Regions from separate parts of the Arthrobacter sp. NPDC056727 genome, predicted to be linked through region 2. Evidence: riboswitches for the same ligand, from Rfam matches in the RefSeq annotation. Region 2 holds a riboswitch; each other region holds the start of a gene.
The links. A riboswitch is a leader RNA that binds a small molecule or an ion and turns the genes downstream of it on or off. The one in region 2 is predicted to bind S-adenosylmethionine.

Region 1 (6,244 bases), on a different contig from region 2:
GGACCATGCTCAGCGCGGTCCGGTCCTTGATGGACCCGCCGGGGTTCTCCGATTCGAGCTTGACGAAAACAGTGCTTCCCAGTCCGCGGCTCAGTACCTCCAGCGGGACCAGCGGGGTGTTCCCCACCCGGGCCAGCACGGCGTCGGCGTCCACGGCGGGATCCAGTATGGGCGCCACATGCCGTGCCTGGCGGCCGCTCCCCGTCACGGTTGTCATGGTTCTCCTCGTCCAGAGTTTGTACGGCCAAAGTTAGTACCGCCAGAGTTTGCACGGCCATGGTTCTGATCCCCGGCATCCTGCCCGCCGACATCCGCGCTGCGGTCATTCATTTCCGGGGCCGGCGTCTGCAACTCGGGCAGCCCTGCCAGCAAATCCTTCAGCGCAGCGCGCGCATCCTCCACCAGCGCCGCCGCCGGCAGTTGCCGGGAGAGCAACTCCGAGAGGAGCGCTACGACTGCTGCGGTGCCAGTACCCAGTTCCCGGGTTTCGGCCTCCCGCAGGTCCGTGTCCTGCGCCTCCGCCAGGAGGTACGACGCCGTCAGCGCCTCTATGGTGAGGAGCCTGGCCGCGGCCTCCACCGAGCGCTCCAGCTGCTGGAGGGCCAGCGGGGCCAGCGTCGAGTGGTCCTCCACATCCGCGGACAGGGTGGGGGCCCCCAGCGTGGCAGGCGCTGCCAGGAACTTCAGTTCGGCCAGCAGGCCTGCGGCCGAGTACCAGAGCAGTCCCGGCAGGTCTTCGGACGCGAGCGGTGTGCCTGCCCGGGCCGCCTCCAGGTTGAGCTGCCGGATCAGCCGCTGCGGCGGATAGAGCTTGGCGATGCGCCGCTCGCTGCTGATCCCCACGTGTGCCAGTCCCAGCCGCAGCGCCTCGAACGCCAGGGCCAGCTGCATGGGCTGGAAGTTCCCGCCGGACACCATGAGGCCCGAGGCCACGTCCGTCAGCGGGTTGTCGCCGCGGCCGTTGAGTTCCACCTCGAGCGCCTCGGCCAGGGCGCCCACCTGGGCCCGGAACGCACCGTGCGTCTGCGGCGCGGCGCGGAAGGACAGCGAATCCTGCACGGACACCTGCCGCCGCGGATCCTCCAGCCAGCCGCCGCGCAGCAGGCGGCGGACGTTGGCGGCCGAGACGCGCTGGCCGTCCACCGCCTTGGCGGACTGCACAGCCGGCGAGAACGGGCTGAGGTTCCCGCCGCCGTCGTACCTTGCGGTGGCCTCAAGGGACAGCGCCAGCGCGGTGTCCGCCAGATCTGCGAGCCACTGGAGGCGGCGGAGTTCCAGCGCGCCGGCACCGATGGAATAGGAGTTGGCGCTGACCAGCGCCAGGGCCTCCCCCGGTGCCAGGACAAGCGGTTCCAGCCCGGCGGCGGCGAGCGCTTCCCCTCCACCGGTCAGTCCGCCGTCGGGAGCCAGCGCCTGCCCTTCCCCGATGGCGACGGCGGCAACCGCCGCCAGATGGGTGAGGTCCGATGAGCCGACGGACCCGTCGCGCGGAACGGCCGGCACCACGCCCCTGTTCAGCAGTTCGGCGTAGAACCGGGCAGTTTCCGGGCGCACGCCCGAGCCTCCGCGGGTGAACCCGATGAGCCGGGCCAGGATGAGGGCGCGGACTTCATCCCCGTCCAGCAGTGCACCGACGCCGCTGTGGTGGTAGCGCACCACCTGCACCTGGAAGTCGAGGATGGAGTCCTTGTCCACGGCCGTGTCCCGGCCGGAGCCGAGAAGGGTGTTGAGTCCGTAGACCCGGTGGCCGGAATCGATGGCCGCCTGCACCACCTCACGGGAGAGCCCCACGAGCTCAAGGGCCTCGGCGCTGAGGACCACCTCCACGGCGGGATCGGCCGCTGCCGCCGCCACGTCGCCGGCCCGGATGTGGGCCGTGCCGATCAAAAACGTCCCCCGGCGGGCACGAGACACCAGTCCGTGGTTGCTCCCGGCCACTGCCATGGCGTTAGAAGTCCAGCAGGTTCCGGCGGAAGCCGCCTTCGCCGTAGCTCGTCCGCAGCAGTCCACGCCTGCGCAGCACCGGCGCCAGCCTGTCCAGCACGCCGTGAATGGTGGCAGGGTCCACGAAGCCGGAGAAGAGGAAGCCGTCGCCGCCCACCGCGGCCCCGGTTTCCTCCAGGTAGTCGGCGATTTCCTCGGCGGTGCCGATGATGCTGTCGCCTGCGCCGCCGCTGCGTGCCTGCAGGATCTGCCGCAGGGTGGAACCCGGCGGCGCCGCCTTGGAGAAGTGCTCCAGGGTTCCCTGGTTGCTGTTGGTGCTCAGTTCCGGCAGCGGCGCATCAAGGTCGAACTGCTTGAAGTCGATGACGGACAGGTAGGAGATGGAGTTGAGCTGGCTGTCGATGTCCCGCTGCGTGAGCTCCCGGCGCGCGGCCCGCAGGTCCTCCGCCTCGGCCCTGGAACCGGTCACGGTGGGTTTCAGGACAAACAGCACCTTGACGTCGTCGGGGTTCCGGCCGGCCCCGGCGGCTTCTGCGCGGATCGAGTCCCGGTACGCCTTCATGCCGTCCACACCGCGGGCCAGGGCAATGGCAACGTCGGCGTTCGCACCGGCGAAGGCCTTGCCCCGCGGGGATGCCCCGGCCTGCACCAGCACCGGTTCCTCCGGCAGCGGTGCCGTGTTGAGCGGTCCGCGGACCTTGAAGAACTCCCCGTCGTGGTGGATGGGCCGGACCTTGGTGTGGTCCGCGAAGATGCCAGCCCCGGCGTCCTCCAGGATGGCGTCCGGTTCCCAGCTGCGCCACAGCTTGCGGACCACGTCCACGAACTCCTCGGCCTTCTCGTAGCGGAGGTCGTGCTCGATCTGCTGGTCCAGTCCGTAGTTCTGCGCGGCCAGGTCACTGCCGGAGGTCACCACGTTCCAGCCGAGCTGCCCGTTGGAGAAGTGCTGGAGCGTGGCCAGCAGCCGGGCCGCGGTGAAGGGCGGATAGAAGGAGGCGCTGATGGTGGGCACAATGCCCAGGTGCTCGGTGGCGGACAGCAGGTACGGCACCAGCGCCAGCGGATCGTGCTTGGGCGCGAAGGACGCCTGCGCCAGTGAGACCTCCGCGCTGCCGCCGTAGGTATCGGGGACGGTGAGTGAGTCCTCGATGATGAACAGGTCCAGCCCGGCCCGCTCGAACTCCCGGACCGCATGCTGGTAGGGGGCGGGCTTCTTCCAGTCGTAGCCGATTCCGTAGCCGGGCGTCCCCCAGCCCTGGACCCCGAAGCCATGGCCCACAAACCATCCAAAGTGCAGCATGGGAGTCACTGTATTCGGGGTCGAATCATTCACAGCGGCCTGGTTTCATCCGGCGTTACGGCGGGTCATCTCCCGTCATTATCCTCCCGGCCGTCGGCTTTGTAACCGCAACGCGGGGTCAGTTACCGCCGCTTCCGGGGCCCCGATTCGGCCGTATCTGACCCCGCGTTTCTTTCGATGCGTTACGGAAGATGACGACGGCGGCGGTGCGTGCCGCCGTCGTCAGTGTTACGTTTTTCGGGAGTAATGAGTACCGGCATTAAGCCCTGACTGGCCGGTCGGCAACCCTCCTTCCACGGCGGGGTGCCTCAGGTGAATACTCGGCATATCGACCACTTCGAGCTGCAAGCGTGAGAAAAGGAGATCCGTCGTGTCAGACGCCCCCGCCGTTGCAACACTGCCGTCCCAGCAGGATAAACCTGAGGAAAAGCTGTCCTACCGCCTCATCACGGGCCCGGACGACCGGGCGTTCTGTGAGCGCATCTCGGCGGCCCTTGCTGAGGGATACGTGCTGCACGGCAGCCCGGCCGCCACCTTCAACGGCACCAGCGTCATTGTTGCCCAGGCCGTCATCCTGCCGGCCGCGATCGCCAGCGCAGATGCCGCCGTCGCCACGGCCGTTGACCGGCTGGACTCCGACGAGGACCTCAGCGCGGAAGCATACGAGGGCCACGCATGAGCTACGCCGGCGACGTCAGCCCGCAGGACGCGTGGGCCAAGCTCGAGGAGGGCGCCATCCTGGTGGATGTGCGCACCGAGGGCGAATGGGCGCACATCGGCATTCCGGACACCAAGGCCACGGACAACGATCCCCTGTTCATCCAGTGGACCTTTCCCGGCGGCATTCCCAACCCCGGGTTCGTCGAGCAGCTGAAGCAGCAGGCCCCGGAGGACTCCACCGTGGAGCTGCTCTTCCTCTGCCGCTCCGGCCAGCGCTCCATCGCCGCCGCCATTGCCGCCACGCAGGCCGGCTTCACGGCCTACAACGTCCTCGAAGGATTCGAGGGCGAGCCCGACCGCTACGGTGAGCGCACCGTGAACGGCTGGAAGAACCGCGGCCTGCCGACGAACCTGGGAAAGAACTAAGTTGACCTTTAATCACGACGCCGCCGGCTGGAGCCCCGATACCCAGGCCGTCCGCGGCGGGCTTGACCGCACCAATTTCCAGGAAACCACGGAGCCCGTCTTCCTGAACTCCGGGTTCGTCTACGAATCCGCCGCGGCCGCCGAGCGCGCCTTCACCGGCGAGGACGAACGCTTCGTCTACTCGCGCTACGGCAACCCGTCCGTGGCCACTTTCCAGGAGCGGCTGCGCCTGCTCGAAGGCACGGAGGCGTGCTTTGCGACGGCGTCCGGCATGTCCGCCGTCTTCACCGCCCTGGGTGCGCTGCTGGGGGCCGGGGACCGCGTGGTGGCCAGCCGTTCCCTGTTCGGCTCCTGCTTCGTCATCCTCAACGAAATCCTGCCCCGCTGGGGCGTGGAGACGGTGTTCGTGGACGGCCCGGACCTTGATCAGTGGCGCGACGCCCTCTCGGTTCCCACGACGGCGGTCTTCTTCGAATCCCCGTCCAATCCGATGCAGGAGATCGTGGACATCGCGGCGGTCAGTGAACTCGCCCACGCCGCCGGCGCCAAGGTGGTGGCGGACAACGTCTTCGCCACCCCGCTGCTGCAGCGCTGCGGGGACCTCGGCGCGGACGTGATCGTCTACTCCGGCACCAAGCACATCGACGGCCAGGGCCGTGTGATGGGCGGGGCGATTCTTGGCACCAAGGAATTCATCGACGGCCCGGTCAAGCAGCTCATGCGCCACACCGGCCCGGCGCTCTCCTCGTTCAACGCCTGGGTCCTCACCAAGGGCCTGGAGACCATGTCCCTGCGTGTGAACCACTCCTCCGCCACGGCGCTGCGCCTTGCAGAATGGCTCGAAGCGCAGCCTGCCGTCAACTGGGTCAAGTACCCGTTGCTCAAGTCGCACCCGCAGTATGAACTGGCGGCCAGGCAGATGAAGGCCGGCGGCACCGTCCTCACGCTGGAACTTGCGACGACGGCCGGGCAGTCGGGCAAGGAAGCTGCCTTCGCGCTGCTGGACGCCCTGAAGATCATCGACATCTCCAACAACCTGGGCGACGCCAAGTCCCTCATCACGCATCCCGCCACCACGACGCACAGGGCCATGGGGCCCGAAGGCCGCGCCGCGATCGGGCTCAGCGATGGGGTGGTGCGGCTGTCCGTCGGCCTTGAGGATGCGGATGACCTGATGGCGGACCTGGAGCAGGCGCTCAAGCAGATCTGACTGTTCCGGGTTAAATCCTTATCCGCTCTGATCCTTCTTCAGACCCTCCGTGAGATCCGGCCCTTCGGGGCCGGATCTTTTGCTTCCGATGGCGGGCTGTGAACGTGCGTTGCGCCGCGCGTCCCTTCGTTTAGGGCGTCCTTGAGAACCGGTGGGCGGGCACGCTTTAGTGGGTGGACAGGCAGGGTTTACCCAGGGTTTACACGGCCGGTCTTGTTAGGCTGCATAAGCACTGGGCAGACTCGTTAACAACCTGATGAACCGTCGCACCCCTGCCGGTTCAGCACCCACCGAAGGACGGACGCAGCGGTGCGTCCGGGGCGCCGCAGCCGCAAAAGCCGTTGCCGGCCGCTCCCTGACCGGAAGGAACGCCATGGCCGGAGTATTTGAAGTTTTCGTCGACACAGAGTCCCAGTACCGGTTCCGGCTGATGGCCCCCAATGGAACCGTCCTGGCAGTCTCCGCACCCTTCGAGGACAAGCGCGCGGCCGCGGCCGGAATCGCCGACGTCCGCGAGTGCGCCGGGACGGGGCTCATCACGGATCTGTCGGCGGCGGCCCCGAAGGTCCACGGGTCCGCTCCGGCAGAGGCCGCCGCGGCAGTTCCTGCGCCGGTACCGGCCCAGGCCGTCCCGGCGCGGTCCGACCACGGCAGGCAGGGATTCGGGAAGAAGCGCGCGCCGTCGGAGGTGTCCGGCCCCCGGA
Region 2 (6,244 bases):
GCCTCTATGGGGGCACCTACAACCTGCTGGCGCACACCCTGAAGAAGTTCGGCGTATCCGTCACCTTCGTGGCCGACCCGGATGACCTGCAGCAGTGGCGCGACGCCGTGCAGCCGAACACCAAGCTCTTCTTCGCCGAGGTGGTGTCCAATCCCCGGCAGGACGTCCTGGACATCGAAGGCGTCTCCCGGGCAGCGCACGAGGCCGGTGTGCCGCTCATCGTGGACAACACGCTGTCCACCCCCTACCTCATCCGGCCGCTTGAATGGGGTGCGGACATTGTGGTGCACTCGGCCACCAAGTACCTGGGCGGACACGGCGCCGCCATCGCCGGTGTCATCGTGGATTCAGGAAACTTCGACTTCGGCAAGGACCAGGAGCGCTTCCCCGGCTTCAACACACCGGACCCCACCTACAACGGCCTCGTCTACGCCCGCGACCTCGGAGAGGGCGGCGCCCTCGGAGCCAACCTGTCCTACATCCTCAAAGCGAGGGTCCAGCTGCTCCGCGACCTGGGTTCGGCGGTGTCCCCGTTCAATGCCTTCCTGATCGCGCAGGGCCTGGAAACACTGAGCCTGCGCGTGGAGCGCCACGTGGCCAACGCGGTGGCGGTGGCCAATTGGCTGGAGGCCCGGGACGACGTGGAGTCCGTGGCCTACGCCGGGCTGCCGTCCAGCCCCTGGTATGAGCGCGGGCTGAAGTACGGGCCCAAGGGCACCGGCGCTGTGGTGGCCTTTACAGTGGCCGGCGGCGCCGAGGCCGGCAAACGTTTCGTGGACGCCCTGGAACTGCACTCCCACGTGGCGAACATCGGCGACGTCCGCTCCCTCGTCATCCACCCGGCGTCGACCACGCACAGCCAGCTGAGCCCGGAACAGCAGAGCGTGGCCGGGGTTGCCCCCGGGCTGGTCCGGCTGTCGGTGGGCCTGGAGCACATCGATGACATCCTCGCCGACCTCGACGCCGGATTCCGCGCGGCGAAAGGCGCCTGACGGCCCTGCCCGACCGTGTGACTCCCGTCCCATTCCAGGCCGGGAGTCACACAGCCGTCACATTCTTCGCGCAGGCGTCCGCCTGTTTCGTACACTGGGCAACAGGTCATGAGTGCCAGCGACAGCCCCGGCTTGCTGGCCGGCAACCCTCCTTCCGCGGTGGGGTGCCCCGGGTGAAGACCTGGCCTGCCGGTCTGCTGACGGCGGGCAAGCGCGTAGAAGAGGTTTACCTGTGACGATTTCTGTCAGCCACACCGACGCTCCGGCCGGCAAGACGCCCGAGGGCACTGTTCCGAATGACGCAGTTCCCGATGGCACTCCCGTCCTGGATGGAACTGTCCAGTACCGCAACATCGGCAGCATGGAACTCGAGGCCGGAGGATTCCTGCCGGACGTGACCCTGGCCTACGAAACCTGGGGAACGCTCAACGCGGACGGCTCCAACGCCATCCTCGTCCAGCACGCCCTGACCGGCAGCACCCACGTGACCCGCGGTGCCGGGGACGAGGAAGGCTGGTGGGAGCAGCTTGCCGGGCCCGGCGCGCCGGCTGACACTGACAGGTTCTTCGTCATTTCCATCAACATCCTGGGCGGCTGTTACGGGTCCACCGGGCCGTCGTCGCCCGCACCGGACGGCAAGCCCTGGGGTTCGCGTTTTCCGCTGGTGACGCTGCGCGACTCAACCATCGCCGAGGCCAGGCTCGCCGACCTGCTCGGCATCAGCAGCTGGCACGCCGTGGTGGGCGGATCCATGGGCGGGGCACGCGCCCTCGAATGGGCAGTCACTTTCCCGGAGCGTGTGCGCCGCTGCGGTGTCATTTCCGTCGGGGCCAGGAGCACTGCCGAGCAGATCGCGTTCGCCCAGGCGCAGACCCTTGCAATCCGGCAGGACCGGCACTTCAACAGCGGCGACTACTACGGCGGCGCGGAACCCGCGGAGGGCCTGGCGCTGGCGCGGCGCATTGCCCACATCACCTACCGCTCCGCCTACGAACTCGATTTCCGGTTCGGCAGGAACGCCCAGGCGGCTGAGGAGCCGCTGCAGGCGGATGCCCTGGCGGGGCGCGGCCGTTACCAGGTGGAGAGCTACCTGGACCACCAGGGCAACAAACTCGTCCGGCGCTTCGACGCCAACAGCTACATCGCCCTGACGGAAGCGCTCATGAGCCATGACGTGACCCGCGGGCGTGGGACGCTGAAGGAGGCCCTGTCCCGGGCCACGGCCGACTTCTTCGTCGCCGCCGTGGAGTCCGACAGGCTGTACTTTCCCGCCCAGTCGCTGGAACTCGCCGAGGCACTGCCCGGCAACGTGGACGTGCACATCATCGATTCGCCGATCGGCCACGACGGCTTCCTCACGGAGATCGGCCAGCTGAACGCCCAGCTCAGGGCCCACTTCCTGAACTGACTCCAGGCAGAGGCATCCCGCCGGAGCCGTCCGGACAGCGGCAACACCGGGCCCATGGGGATGCCCCGCATGTGCATTTATGCAGATGCGCCCTGCACTATTTGGCGTTGAGCTTGCGTCACAGGCAGACCATACTCGTTGAATCCGGCGTTCGTGGTGCGCATCACAGCACCCGTGCGCCCCCGATTGGTCCCAGTGGTGTCGAGGAAGACGCCGAAGGAGTTCGCATGAGTACGGAAAGCTCCGCCGCAAGGCGTGCAGAGGAAACCGATGTCAAGGCCTCAGGCCTCAAGAAAGTCGTTACGGCGTCCATGGCCGGCACCGTCGTGGAATGGTACGAGTTCTTTCTCTACGCCTCCGCCGCCACCCTGGTCTTCGGCAAGGCCTTCTTCCCCAACGCCGGCACGGAGCTGGACGGCATCATCGCCGCCTTCCTCACGTACGCCGTCGGATTCGTTGCCCGCCCGATCGGCGGCATCGTCTTCGGCCACTTCGGCGACAAGTTCGGCCGCAAGCAGCTGCTGCAGCTGAGCATCATCCTGGTGGGTGTGTCCACCTTCCTGATGGGCTGCCTGCCGACGTTCCAGCAGATCGGCTACTGGGCGCCCGCGCTCCTGGTGTTCCTGCGGTTTGCCCAGGGCTTCGCCGTCGGCGGTGAATGGGGCGGCGCAGTCCTCCTGGTGGCAGAGCACAGCCCCAGCAAGTCCCGCGGATTCTGGGCCAGCTGGCCGCAGTCCGCCGTGCCCATGGGCAACCTGCTCGCCACGGCCGTGCTGTTCATCCTGTCGTCCACCCTGACCCAGGAAGCCTTCTTCGGCTGGGGCTGGCGCGTGGCGTTCTGGCTCTCCGCGGTGATCGTCCTGATCGGCTACTACATCCGCACCAAGGTCAACGACGCCCCGATCTTCCTCGAAGCCCGCAAAGAGGTCGAGGCCGGGCACAAGGGCTACGGCGTTGCCGAGGTGTTCAAGCGCTACCCGCGCGGCGTTTTCACCGCCATGGGCCTGCGCTTTGCCGAGAACATCCTCTACTACCTCGTGGTCACGTTCTCCATCACGTACCTGAAGACGGTGGTCCAGGCGGACACCACCCGGATCCTGCTGCTCCTGCTCTTCGCCCACGCCGTGCACTTCGTGGCCGTTCCGCTGGTGGGCAAGCTGTCGGACCGCTTCGGCCGCAAGCCCGTCTACATGGCCGGCGCCATCCTGGGCGCCACCTGGGGCTTCTTCGCCTTCCCCATGATGGACACCAAGAACGACATGATCATCCTGGCCTCCATCATGATCGGCCTGCTGTTCCACGCCCTCATGTACGCCGGCCAGCCCGCCATCATGGCGGAAATGTTCCCTACCCGGATGCGGTACTCCGGCGTTTCGCTCGGCTACCAGGTGACCTCGATCGTGGCAGGTTCATTGGCCCCGATCATCGCCGCCTCGCTGCTGGGCACCTACAAGTCCTCCGTCCCGGTGGCCATCTACCTGCTGATCGCCTGCGTCATCACCGCCGTCGCGGTGTTCTTCCTGAAGGAAACCCGCGGGGTCTCGCTCCACGACGTGGATGCGGCCGACGCCAAGGGCACCGCCGACCTGCTGGCCGCCGGCAGGAAGTAGGAAGCAATCCGGGCCCACCGGCTTGAGTCCCGGACCCAACGAGCATTCGGCAGCTGCCACTAACAGTGACTGCCCGGCCCGCCACTGATGCGGGGCCGGGCAGTTGCCCGTTCAACGACACCAAGGATTTCCATGAAAGCAGCAGTCCTCTACTCCACCGTCCCGAATGCTGACACGGCTGCGGGCGGCGCACCGCAGAAGCCCAGCTACGCCGACGCCCGGCCCCTGGTGGTCCAGGAGCTGGACCGTCCTGAGCCCCGGGCCGGCGAGCTGGGCGTGGCCATCACCTACTCCAGCCTGTGCCATTCGGACCTTTCCGTGGTGGACGGCTCGCGGGTGCGGCCCCTGCCGATGGCGCTGGGCCATGAGGCGGTGGGGCGGGTCGAGTCCGTGGGCGACGGCGTCTCCGATGTGTCGGTGGGCGACCATGTGGTGCTGGTCTTCGTGCCGAGCTGCGGGGACTGCCGCGCCTGCCGGTCCGGCCGTCCCGCCCTCTGCCACCGGGCGGCGGAGGTCAACGGTTCCGGCGACCTGCTGCACGGCGAGGCGCTGCTGCGCACGCCCGCGGGGGAGCGGATCAACCACCACCTGGGCGTCTCGGCTTTTGCCGATTACGCGGTGGTGGCCCGGGAGTCGGTGGTGGTGATTGACGACGACGTCCCGGACACCGTTGCGGCGATGTTCGGTTGCGCCGTGCTCACCGGAATGGGCGCCGTGCTCAACACGGCCGCCGTCACGGCCGGCCAATCGGTGGCCGTGTTCGGGCTCGGCGCGGTGGGCCTGTCCGCGGTCATGGCCGCGTCCCTCGCCGGGGCCGGCAGTGTGATCGCCATCGATCCCAATACCGGCAAGCACCAGCTCGCCCTCGACTGCGGTGCCACCGCGGTGGGGAGGCCCGAGGACGCTGCCCGCCTGATCGCGGAGGCGGCAGGCAACGGTGTGGACATCGCCGTCGAAGCCGTCGGTTCCGCGGGCGTGATTGCCGCCTGCCTGGGGCACGTGACCCGGGGCGGCGCCGTGGTTTCGGTCGGCCTGCCCCATCCCTCCGCCGAGCTGACGGTGCCCGCACTGCAGTTCGCCGGGGCCGGCAAGCGCCTGCTGGGTTCTTACATGGGCGACGCCGTTCCCGGGCGGGACATCCCGCTCTACCTGGGCTATTGGCGGGACGGCAAACTGCCGGTGGAGCTGCTGCACACGGACACCAAGCCGCTCACGGAAATCAACGAGGGGCTGGATGCGCTGGCGTCCGGGCAGGTGGTGCGCCGGCTGTTCCAGGCCTGACGCCCTTCAGGGCCGGACGGCCGCCGGCTGAGCGGGGCCCGTCAGCCTGCCAGCAGCGCCGCGCGGTCCTTCACCTCTTCCTTCAGTGCGGCGATGACGGCCTGCACCGGGGCCGACCGGAGGGATTCCGGCCGCGCGACAGCCCAGATGGGAAGCTGGCGCTCGAAGTCGTCGGCCAGTACCGGCACGAAGTCCGCCTGCCCGCCCACCATGAAGTTCGGCAGCAGCCCGATGCCTGCGCCCTGCCGGACGGCCTCCACCTGGGCGAACACGCTCGTGGCCTGGAAGCTTGAGGTGGGCATGGGCAGCTGCGAGGACCACCGGTGCCCCAGCTCTGCCACCTGGAGCGCAGACTCGACGTAAGAGACAAAGCCGTGCTGCCCGACGTCGTCGAGCGTTTCCGGCACTCCGTGCTCCGCGGCGTAGCCGCGGCTGGCGTAGAGGCGCAGGTAGTAATTGCTCAGGAAAATGGTCTGGGCATTGCTGACGTCGGTCCTGCCCACCACGATCTCCAGGTCCACGCCGGACCTGTTCTGGCTGACCTTCCGCGTGGCGCTCAGCATTTCGATGTTCAGCTGCGGGTTCTGCCGCTGCAGCCGGACCAGTGCAGGGGTGACGAATACCGCTCCGACGCCGTCCGTCGTCGCCACGCGCACCAGCCCGGACAGTGCGCTTTGGTTCTGGCTGAGCAGCCCGGAGAGCGAACCAAGGGTGTTCTCGATGGCCTCGGCTGCCTCCACGGCGGAGGCGCCAAGCTGGGTCAGCTCCCAGCCGTGCGGGCTGCGCTCCAGGGTGCGGCCGCCCAGCTGCTTGTCCAGGGCGAGGATCCGGCGGGAGATGGTGGTGTGCGTTGTGCCGAGCGTTTCCGCCACAGCGTTGAACCGGCCCAGCCGAGCAACCGTCAGCAGAATCAGCAGGTCGTCCGGACTCGGAAGCCGCCTGGTATCCACGGC
Region 3 (6,244 bases), on a different contig from region 2:
AGTGCGCCGCCGAAGGGCTTGCGGCCGCGCACTTCGACGTCGGCGTCGAGGCTGATCCGTTCCGCGGCGAGGTAGCGCAGCAGTTCCGGGTTCTCGTCGCTGATCCGCGTGATCCGGCCGGTGTGGCCGTCGTCGAGCTCGATCATCCGGTGGGCCGACGGCATCCGGACTGTTCCGTCGGCCGCGGGGATGGGGTCGCCGTGCGGGTCCCGGGACGGGTTGCCGAGCCGGGCCGCCAGCCGCTCAATGAAGGTATCCGAGACCGCATGCTCCAGCTGTTCGGCCTCGTCGTGGACTTCGTCCCAGCTGTAACCGAGGTCCTTGACCAGGTACGTTTCAATCAGCCGGTGCCGCCGGACCATGGAAAGGGCAAGCCGGACACCCTGCGGCGTGAGCGTGATGGCGCTGTAGGGCTTGTGGAGGACGAGGCCCTGGTCCTTGAGCTTGCGCACCATCTCGGAGACCGAGGAATTGGCCACGCCGAGCCGCTGTGCAAGCTGGGTGGAGGTGATGGGCTTGTCCTGCCATTCCGTGAAGGAATAGATGACCTTAACGTAGTCCTCGATCGAGGAGGAGGGCGTACTGGTCTTCACAGCTTCAAGCCTACCTGCTGCCACTCCGGCGTTCGGCCTTGACCGCCCGCCACGTCTGGGTGAGGTAGGGGAGCTGGAGGACCTCGCCCTGGGCATGGCCGAGATGCTCGTGCAGGTACCAGGCCAGGTTGCCGGTCACCTTTGCCCGGGTGGCGTCGTTGGCCGCGAGGTAATAACTGCGGGATTTTGCCAGTTCGAGGATGTCGTCCGGGGTGACCGGATCCTCCCACCGTGTCAGGTGGCTTTCCAGCGACGTGAATTCCGGGCCGATCTTCGGGCGGAAGTCCGGTTTGTGGACGTCCCCGGCATGCATGATGCGGGACAGCCGGTGCACCCAGGGCACGGATGTGTCCAACTGGTTCCAGATCAGGCCAAGCACGCCATGGGGCTTGAGGATGCGGGAAATTTCGGTGCTGGCCCGCAGCGGATCGCACCAGTGCCACGCCTGGGCAACGCTGACGACGTCGAACGCCGCCTCGGGAAGTCCTGTTTCCTCCGCGGTGCCCGCCAGAGCATGGACCCCGGGGTACATGCGGCTAAGCTGGTCCAGCATGTCCAGGGAAGGGTCCACGGCGCTGACGGCGAGCCCCCGGTCCACCAGCAGGGCGGTGAATTTGCCCGTTCCCGCGCCGACGTCAGCCGCGGTACGGGCCCCGGCTGGAATGAGCCAGTCCGCGGAGTCGTCCGGGTAGCCGGGACGGACGCGGTGGTAGTGCTCGCCGCCGTCCTGGAAGCTTTGCCCCAGCTCCTGCCGCCGCCCGTGATGAAGTTTGGGACCGCCCCGTGCCACGCACAGTCTCCTTAGGCCGACGTCGAAAATTACCTTTCGAATTTACCGTACGGAGAGCGAGAGGTGCTTAGTCCTGAGTACCGATCAGTCCTGGACACACGGTGCGGCGCCGGCGGTGCCGGGCGTGTTGGGTGCCCAGTCGGGGTAGGTGCGGGCGTCGTTCGCCGGAACCCAGCGCCCGGCGTCCACCACGTAGTCCCAGCCCAGGCCGGAGCGGCGGAGCTCCTCGATGCCGGCGAGCAGCCGCTGGGCGTCCTCGAGCCGTGATCCCACGCCGAAGCTGGCGCGCAGCGAACCGGACGGCAGGCCGAGGCGCTTCAGCAGCGGGTGCGCGCAGAAGCGGCCGTCGCGCAGGCCCACGCCGTGTTCGGCCGACAGGTAGGCGGCCACCAAACCGGCGTCGTAACCCTCCACGGAGAAGTTGACCACGCCGATGGCGTCATCCGGGTTGCTGTCCTCGAAGATCTGGTGGACGGTGACGCCGTCGATCCGGCGCAGCCCCTCGACGAGGAAGGACCGGATGGCGGCTTCGTGGGCGTGCCAGCTCTGCGGGTCGAGGGCAGCGATGACCTGGGTCGCGCGGGCAAGGGTGGCTGCGCCGAGGACGTTCGGTGAGCCCCCCTCGTGGCGGGCGGGGCCGGTGGCCCAGCTGACGCCGTCGAGCCTGGCCTCGCTCACGGCGCCGCCGCCCGCGAGGTGGGGGGTGCCGGCGTCGAGCCAGTCGGGGCGGCCAACGAGGACGCCGGCCCCGAAGGGGGCGTAGAGCTTGTGGCCGGAGAAGGCGAGGTAGTCGACGTCGTCCGCGGCGATGTTAACACGGCGGTGCGGTGCGAGCTGGGCGGCGTCCACCACGATCCGGGCGCCGTATTCATGGGCCAGCGCGGCGAGGCGGCGGATCGGGAGGATTTCGCCGGTGACGTTGGAGGCGCCGGTGACGGCGAGGAGGCTGATATCGCCGTGCTGCAGTTCGGCACGCAGGCTGCCGATGGTGGCCTCCAGCGTTTCCGATGCCACCACGCTGCGGTGCGGCACGCCCTGCCACGGCAGCAGGTTGGCGTGGTGCTCTATGTCCAGGTACAGCACTTCGCCGGTGTGGTGGTGGTCCTCCACCGGCAGGCAGCCGGCCAGGAGGTTCAGGGAGTCGGTGGTGTTCCGGGTGAAGATGACGGCGTCATCGGCGCGGCCGCCCACGAACTCCCGCACGACGTTCCGTGAGTTCTCGTATACGGAGGTGCTGATCTGCGAGGCATAGCCGGCGCCGCGGTGCACGCTGGCGTAGTACGGCAGGATCTCGTTGAGGTATGCGGAAACGACCGACAGCGCAGGCGCGGAGGCGCCATAGTCGAGGTTGGCGTAGCGGATGTGGCCGCCCTGGATCAGCGGAGCCTGGATTTCTGCGCCCGTGACGGCGGCCAGGGGGCGGCCGGCGGCGACAAACCGGCCGTCCAGCACATCGGCGTCGGTGGAAGAAATGATGGCAGTCGTCATGGGACCTCACTGAGAAAAGGACCCCGTGTGACGGGGATCCGCGCTTGCCGGGTCCGTTCCGGATCGGCCTGGTCGTCACCCGGGGCACCCCACCGCGAATGGAGGGTTGCCGGCCAGCTAACCGGGGTTTAGCGCTGGCACTCGTGACCTGTTACGAGACTAGGACATCCGGACAGGCGATGAAAAAGCCGGTCAAAATGTTAAGCGGATTATTACGCGGGCTGGATATTCGGCGTTCTGCCGAAGAAACGACGGCGGCCGCCCCCTAAAGTGGGCGGCCGCCGTCGTAATGTTCAGTGTCAGAGCAGGTCGTCCAGCTGCGGGTTCAGCCGCTTCAGGACTTCCGAGTGCAGGATCGAGTTGGTGGCCAGCGCGTTGCCGCCGAACGGTCCGTCGGTGCCTTCGAGGGAGGTGAACCGCCCGCCTGCCTCCGTCACGATCGGCACCAGCGCCGCCATGTCGTACAGGTTCAGTTCCGGTTCGCAGGCGATGTCCACTGCCCCTTCGGCCACCATGCAGTAGGACCAGAAGTCGCCGAAGGCGCGGGTGCGCCACACATCCTCCGTGAGCTGGAGGAACTCGTCAAGGTTGCCGCGGTCCTTCCAGCCGCCGAGGCTGGAGTAGGACAGTGAGGCGTCGGCAAGGCTGGACACATTGGAAACCTTCAGCCGCGTGGCGGCCGCGAGGGAGCGGCCCGAGTAGGCGCCGGCGCCTTTGGCCGCCCACCAGCGCTTGCCCAGCGCAGGGGCGCTGACGACGCCCACCACCGGTTCGCCCTCGTCGACGAGGGCGATCAGCGTGGCCCACACCGGCACCCCGCGGACAAAGTTCTTGGTGCCGTCGATGGGGTCGATGATCCAGCGGCGGGAACCGTGGCCGGAACTGCCGAACTCCTCACCGAGGACGGCGTCGCGGGGACGGGATCGGGACAGCTGGCCGCGGATCGACTCCTCGGCGGCCTTGTCCGCATCGGTGACCGGCGTCAGATCTGGCTTCGTCTCGATCTGAAGGTCCAGCGCCTTGAACCGGCTCATGGTCTGGTCGTCCACGGAATCGGCCAGCACATGGGCCAGACGCAGGTCATCGTTGTACGTTGAAGCGGGTTGGGTCATGGTTCCAAACTACCCTCAAAGGCCCGGCGGGGCGGGGAGGCAACGGCCGGGCGGCGCCGGGGAGGCTAGCCTACGGTGCCGAGTTCCTTGGTTTCCTGGGCCTCCGCGCGCGGGTCAGTGCCCAGCAGGCGGCGCAGGGACGCGAGCCTGGCTGCTCCCGAAGGGCCGGCGTGGCCGGCCTCGACCCAGGCATCCACGCCGCAGTTAACGGCGGTGGAATCGTGTTTGCAGCCGCGTTCGCAGGCCTCGGTGCCCGGCTCAAGGTCGGGGAAGGAGTGCAGGATGCGGTCGGGGTCGACGTGCGCCAGCCCGAACGAGCGGATGCCCGGAGTGTCGATGATCCAGCTCCCCACCGGGGCGTCGGCCAGCTTGAGGGCAAGGGCCGACGACGACGTGTGCCGCCCGCGGCCCGTCACCGCGTTCACGCCGCCGGTAGCTCGTTCGGCGCCGGTCAGTGCATTGACCATGGTGGATTTTCCGACGCCGGAATGGCCCAGCATCACCGTCACCTTCCCGTCCAGGTGGGCCCGGAGGTCGGAGACGGCGGCAACGTCGAGCCGGGCGGAGAGGCCGTCGTCGGACCGGGCGTCGATGCCGGACGCCTCGGAATCTGCGGTGCGGCTGATGATCACCGGAAAGTCGAGGTGGCGGTAGTTGCCCAGCAGCTCCGTAGGGTCCTTGACGTCCGCCTTGGTGACGAGCAGGATCGGCTCGATCCCGGCGTCGTAGGCGGCCACCAGCGCGCGGTCGATGAAGCCGGTGCGGGGTTCCGGGTTGGCGGCGGCGACAACCACCACGAGCTGGTCCGCGTTGGCCACCACGGCGCGTTCCACGGGATCGGTGTCGTCGGCGCTGCGGCGCAGCAGTGTCTTGCGGTCCTGGATTTTCACGAGCCGGGCGAGGGTGTCCGGGGCTCCGGACACATCGCCCACCAGGGAGACGAAGTCGCCGGCCACCACGGGGGAACGTCGCAGCTCCCGGGCGCGGGCGGCAATGACCGTCCGCTCGTGCCCGGAGTCCTCGCCGACGACGGCCGTGTAGCGGCCGCGGTCAACGGTGATGATCCGTCCGGTGACGGCATCCTCGTGGCTGGGTCGGTCCTTCGTCCGGGGCCGGGAACCCTTTTTGTTCGGCCGGATCCGGACGTCGGATTCGTCCCAGGAGTCAGTGCTGCGTGCCACCGGTGGTCCCCGCGGTGTTGGTAACGGCACTGCTCCGCTGGCCGAGCATGTCCGTCCACAGTTTGGGGAAGTCGGGCATGGTTTTGGACGTAGTGGCGATGTCCTGCACTTCCACGCCCCTGACCGCCAGCCCGAGGATGGCTCCGGCGGTGGCCATCCGGTGGTCCGCGTAGCTGTGCACGGTGCCGGCGTGCAGTTCCGCGGGCCGGATGATGAGCCCGTCGGCGGTTTCCTCGGCATCACCGCCGAGGCGGGTGATCTCCGTGACGAGCGCGGCCAGCCGGTCCGTTTCATGTCCGCGGAGGTGGGCGATGCCGCTCAGCCGCGAAGGGCCGGAGGCCAGGGCGCAGAGCGCGGCGACCGTCGGCGCCAGCTCGCTGGTTTCGGCGAAGTCCGCGCCCTTGATCTCACTGCCGCCGGTCACCGTCAGGGTGCCGTCTGCCAGGGTGACCGTGGCCCCCATGTCGGTAAGGATGCTGCGCCACATGTCGCCCACCTGCGTGGTGTGCTCGGGCCAGTCCGGGATGCGTACGGTACCGCCGGTGGCAAGCGCCGCAGCCAGGAACGGACCGGCATTGGACAGGTCCTGTTCGATGCGCTGGTCAAAGGCACGGATGGGGCCGGGGCTGACAATCCAGTGGTTGGGCGTGGAGTCATCCACCGCCACGCCCGCTCCGCGCAGTACCGCGATGGTCATGTTGATGTGGTCCAGGCTCGGAACCGTGCTGCCCGAATGCTCCAGGTGGAGGCCGTCCGCGAACCGTGCCCCCACCAGCAGCAGGGCGGAGACGAACTGGGAGGATGCGCTGGCGTCAATGACCAGGTGCCCGCCGCGGACCTGGCCCGAACCTTCGACGCGGAACGGCAGCGAGGCCGGCGTCCCGCCGTCGTCGCCGGTTACGGCTACCCCGAGGGCTGAGAGGGCGTCGATGATGGTCCCCATCGGCCGCTCCCGGGCATGGGGGTCGCCGTCGAAAACAGTGGCGCCGCTGCGCAGGGCCGCCAACGGCGGCACGAACCGCATGACGGTCCCGGCCAGGCCACAGTCGACGGCGACGTCCGCACCGCCGGTGTTGGCCG

Region 1: linked by a shared signal. The riboswitch ahead of ACFRAH_RS20520 (DUF1737 domain-containing protein) and the one ahead of ACFRAH_RS11190 (homoserine O-acetyltransferase) in region 2 are both predicted to bind S-adenosylmethionine.
Region 3: linked by a shared signal. The riboswitch ahead of ACFRAH_RS05865 (aminotransferase class V-fold PLP-dependent enzyme) and the one ahead of ACFRAH_RS11190 (homoserine O-acetyltransferase) in region 2 are both predicted to bind S-adenosylmethionine.

Annotation. Positions count from the first base shown of each region.
Region 1 covers NZ_JBHTZA010000026.1:60,012-66,255, reverse strand. The annotation lists gene ACFRAH_RS20535 (PLP-dependent cysteine synthase family protein) at 1-217, opposite strand, end outside; gene ACFRAH_RS20530 (aromatic amino acid ammonia-lyase) at 214-1,914, opposite strand; gene ACFRAH_RS20525 (NtaA/DmoA family FMN-dependent monooxygenase) at 1,949-3,244, opposite strand; SAM riboswitch class IV at 3,487-3,601, shown strand; gene ACFRAH_RS20520 (DUF1737 domain-containing protein) at 3,615-3,923, shown strand; gene ACFRAH_RS20515 (rhodanese-like domain-containing protein) at 3,920-4,330, shown strand; gene ACFRAH_RS20510 (O-succinylhomoserine sulfhydrylase) at 4,332-5,540, shown strand; gene ACFRAH_RS20505 (YegP family protein) at 5,797-6,244, shown strand, end outside.
Region 2 covers NZ_JBHTZA010000009.1:78,534-84,777, reverse strand. The annotation lists gene ACFRAH_RS11195 (bifunctional o-acetylhomoserine/o-acetylserine sulfhydrylase) at 1-992, shown strand, start outside; SAM riboswitch class IV at 1,097-1,212, shown strand; gene ACFRAH_RS11190 (homoserine O-acetyltransferase) at 1,318-2,400, shown strand; gene ACFRAH_RS11185 (MFS transporter) at 2,628-4,010, shown strand; gene ACFRAH_RS11180 (alcohol dehydrogenase catalytic domain-containing protein) at 4,143-5,291, shown strand; gene ACFRAH_RS11175 (LysR family transcriptional regulator) at 5,333-6,241, opposite strand.
Region 3 covers NZ_JBHTZA010000004.1:196,417-202,660, reverse strand. The annotation lists gene ACFRAH_RS05875 (metal-dependent transcriptional regulator) at 1-593, opposite strand, end outside; gene ACFRAH_RS05870 (class I SAM-dependent methyltransferase) at 604-1,383, opposite strand; gene ACFRAH_RS05865 (aminotransferase class V-fold PLP-dependent enzyme) at 1,468-2,871, opposite strand; SAM riboswitch class IV at 2,907-3,020, opposite strand; gene hisN (histidinol-phosphatase) at 3,171-3,983, opposite strand; gene ACFRAH_RS05855 (ribosome small subunit-dependent GTPase A) at 4,049-5,164, opposite strand; gene aroA (3-phosphoshikimate 1-carboxyvinyltransferase) at 5,148-6,244, opposite strand, start outside.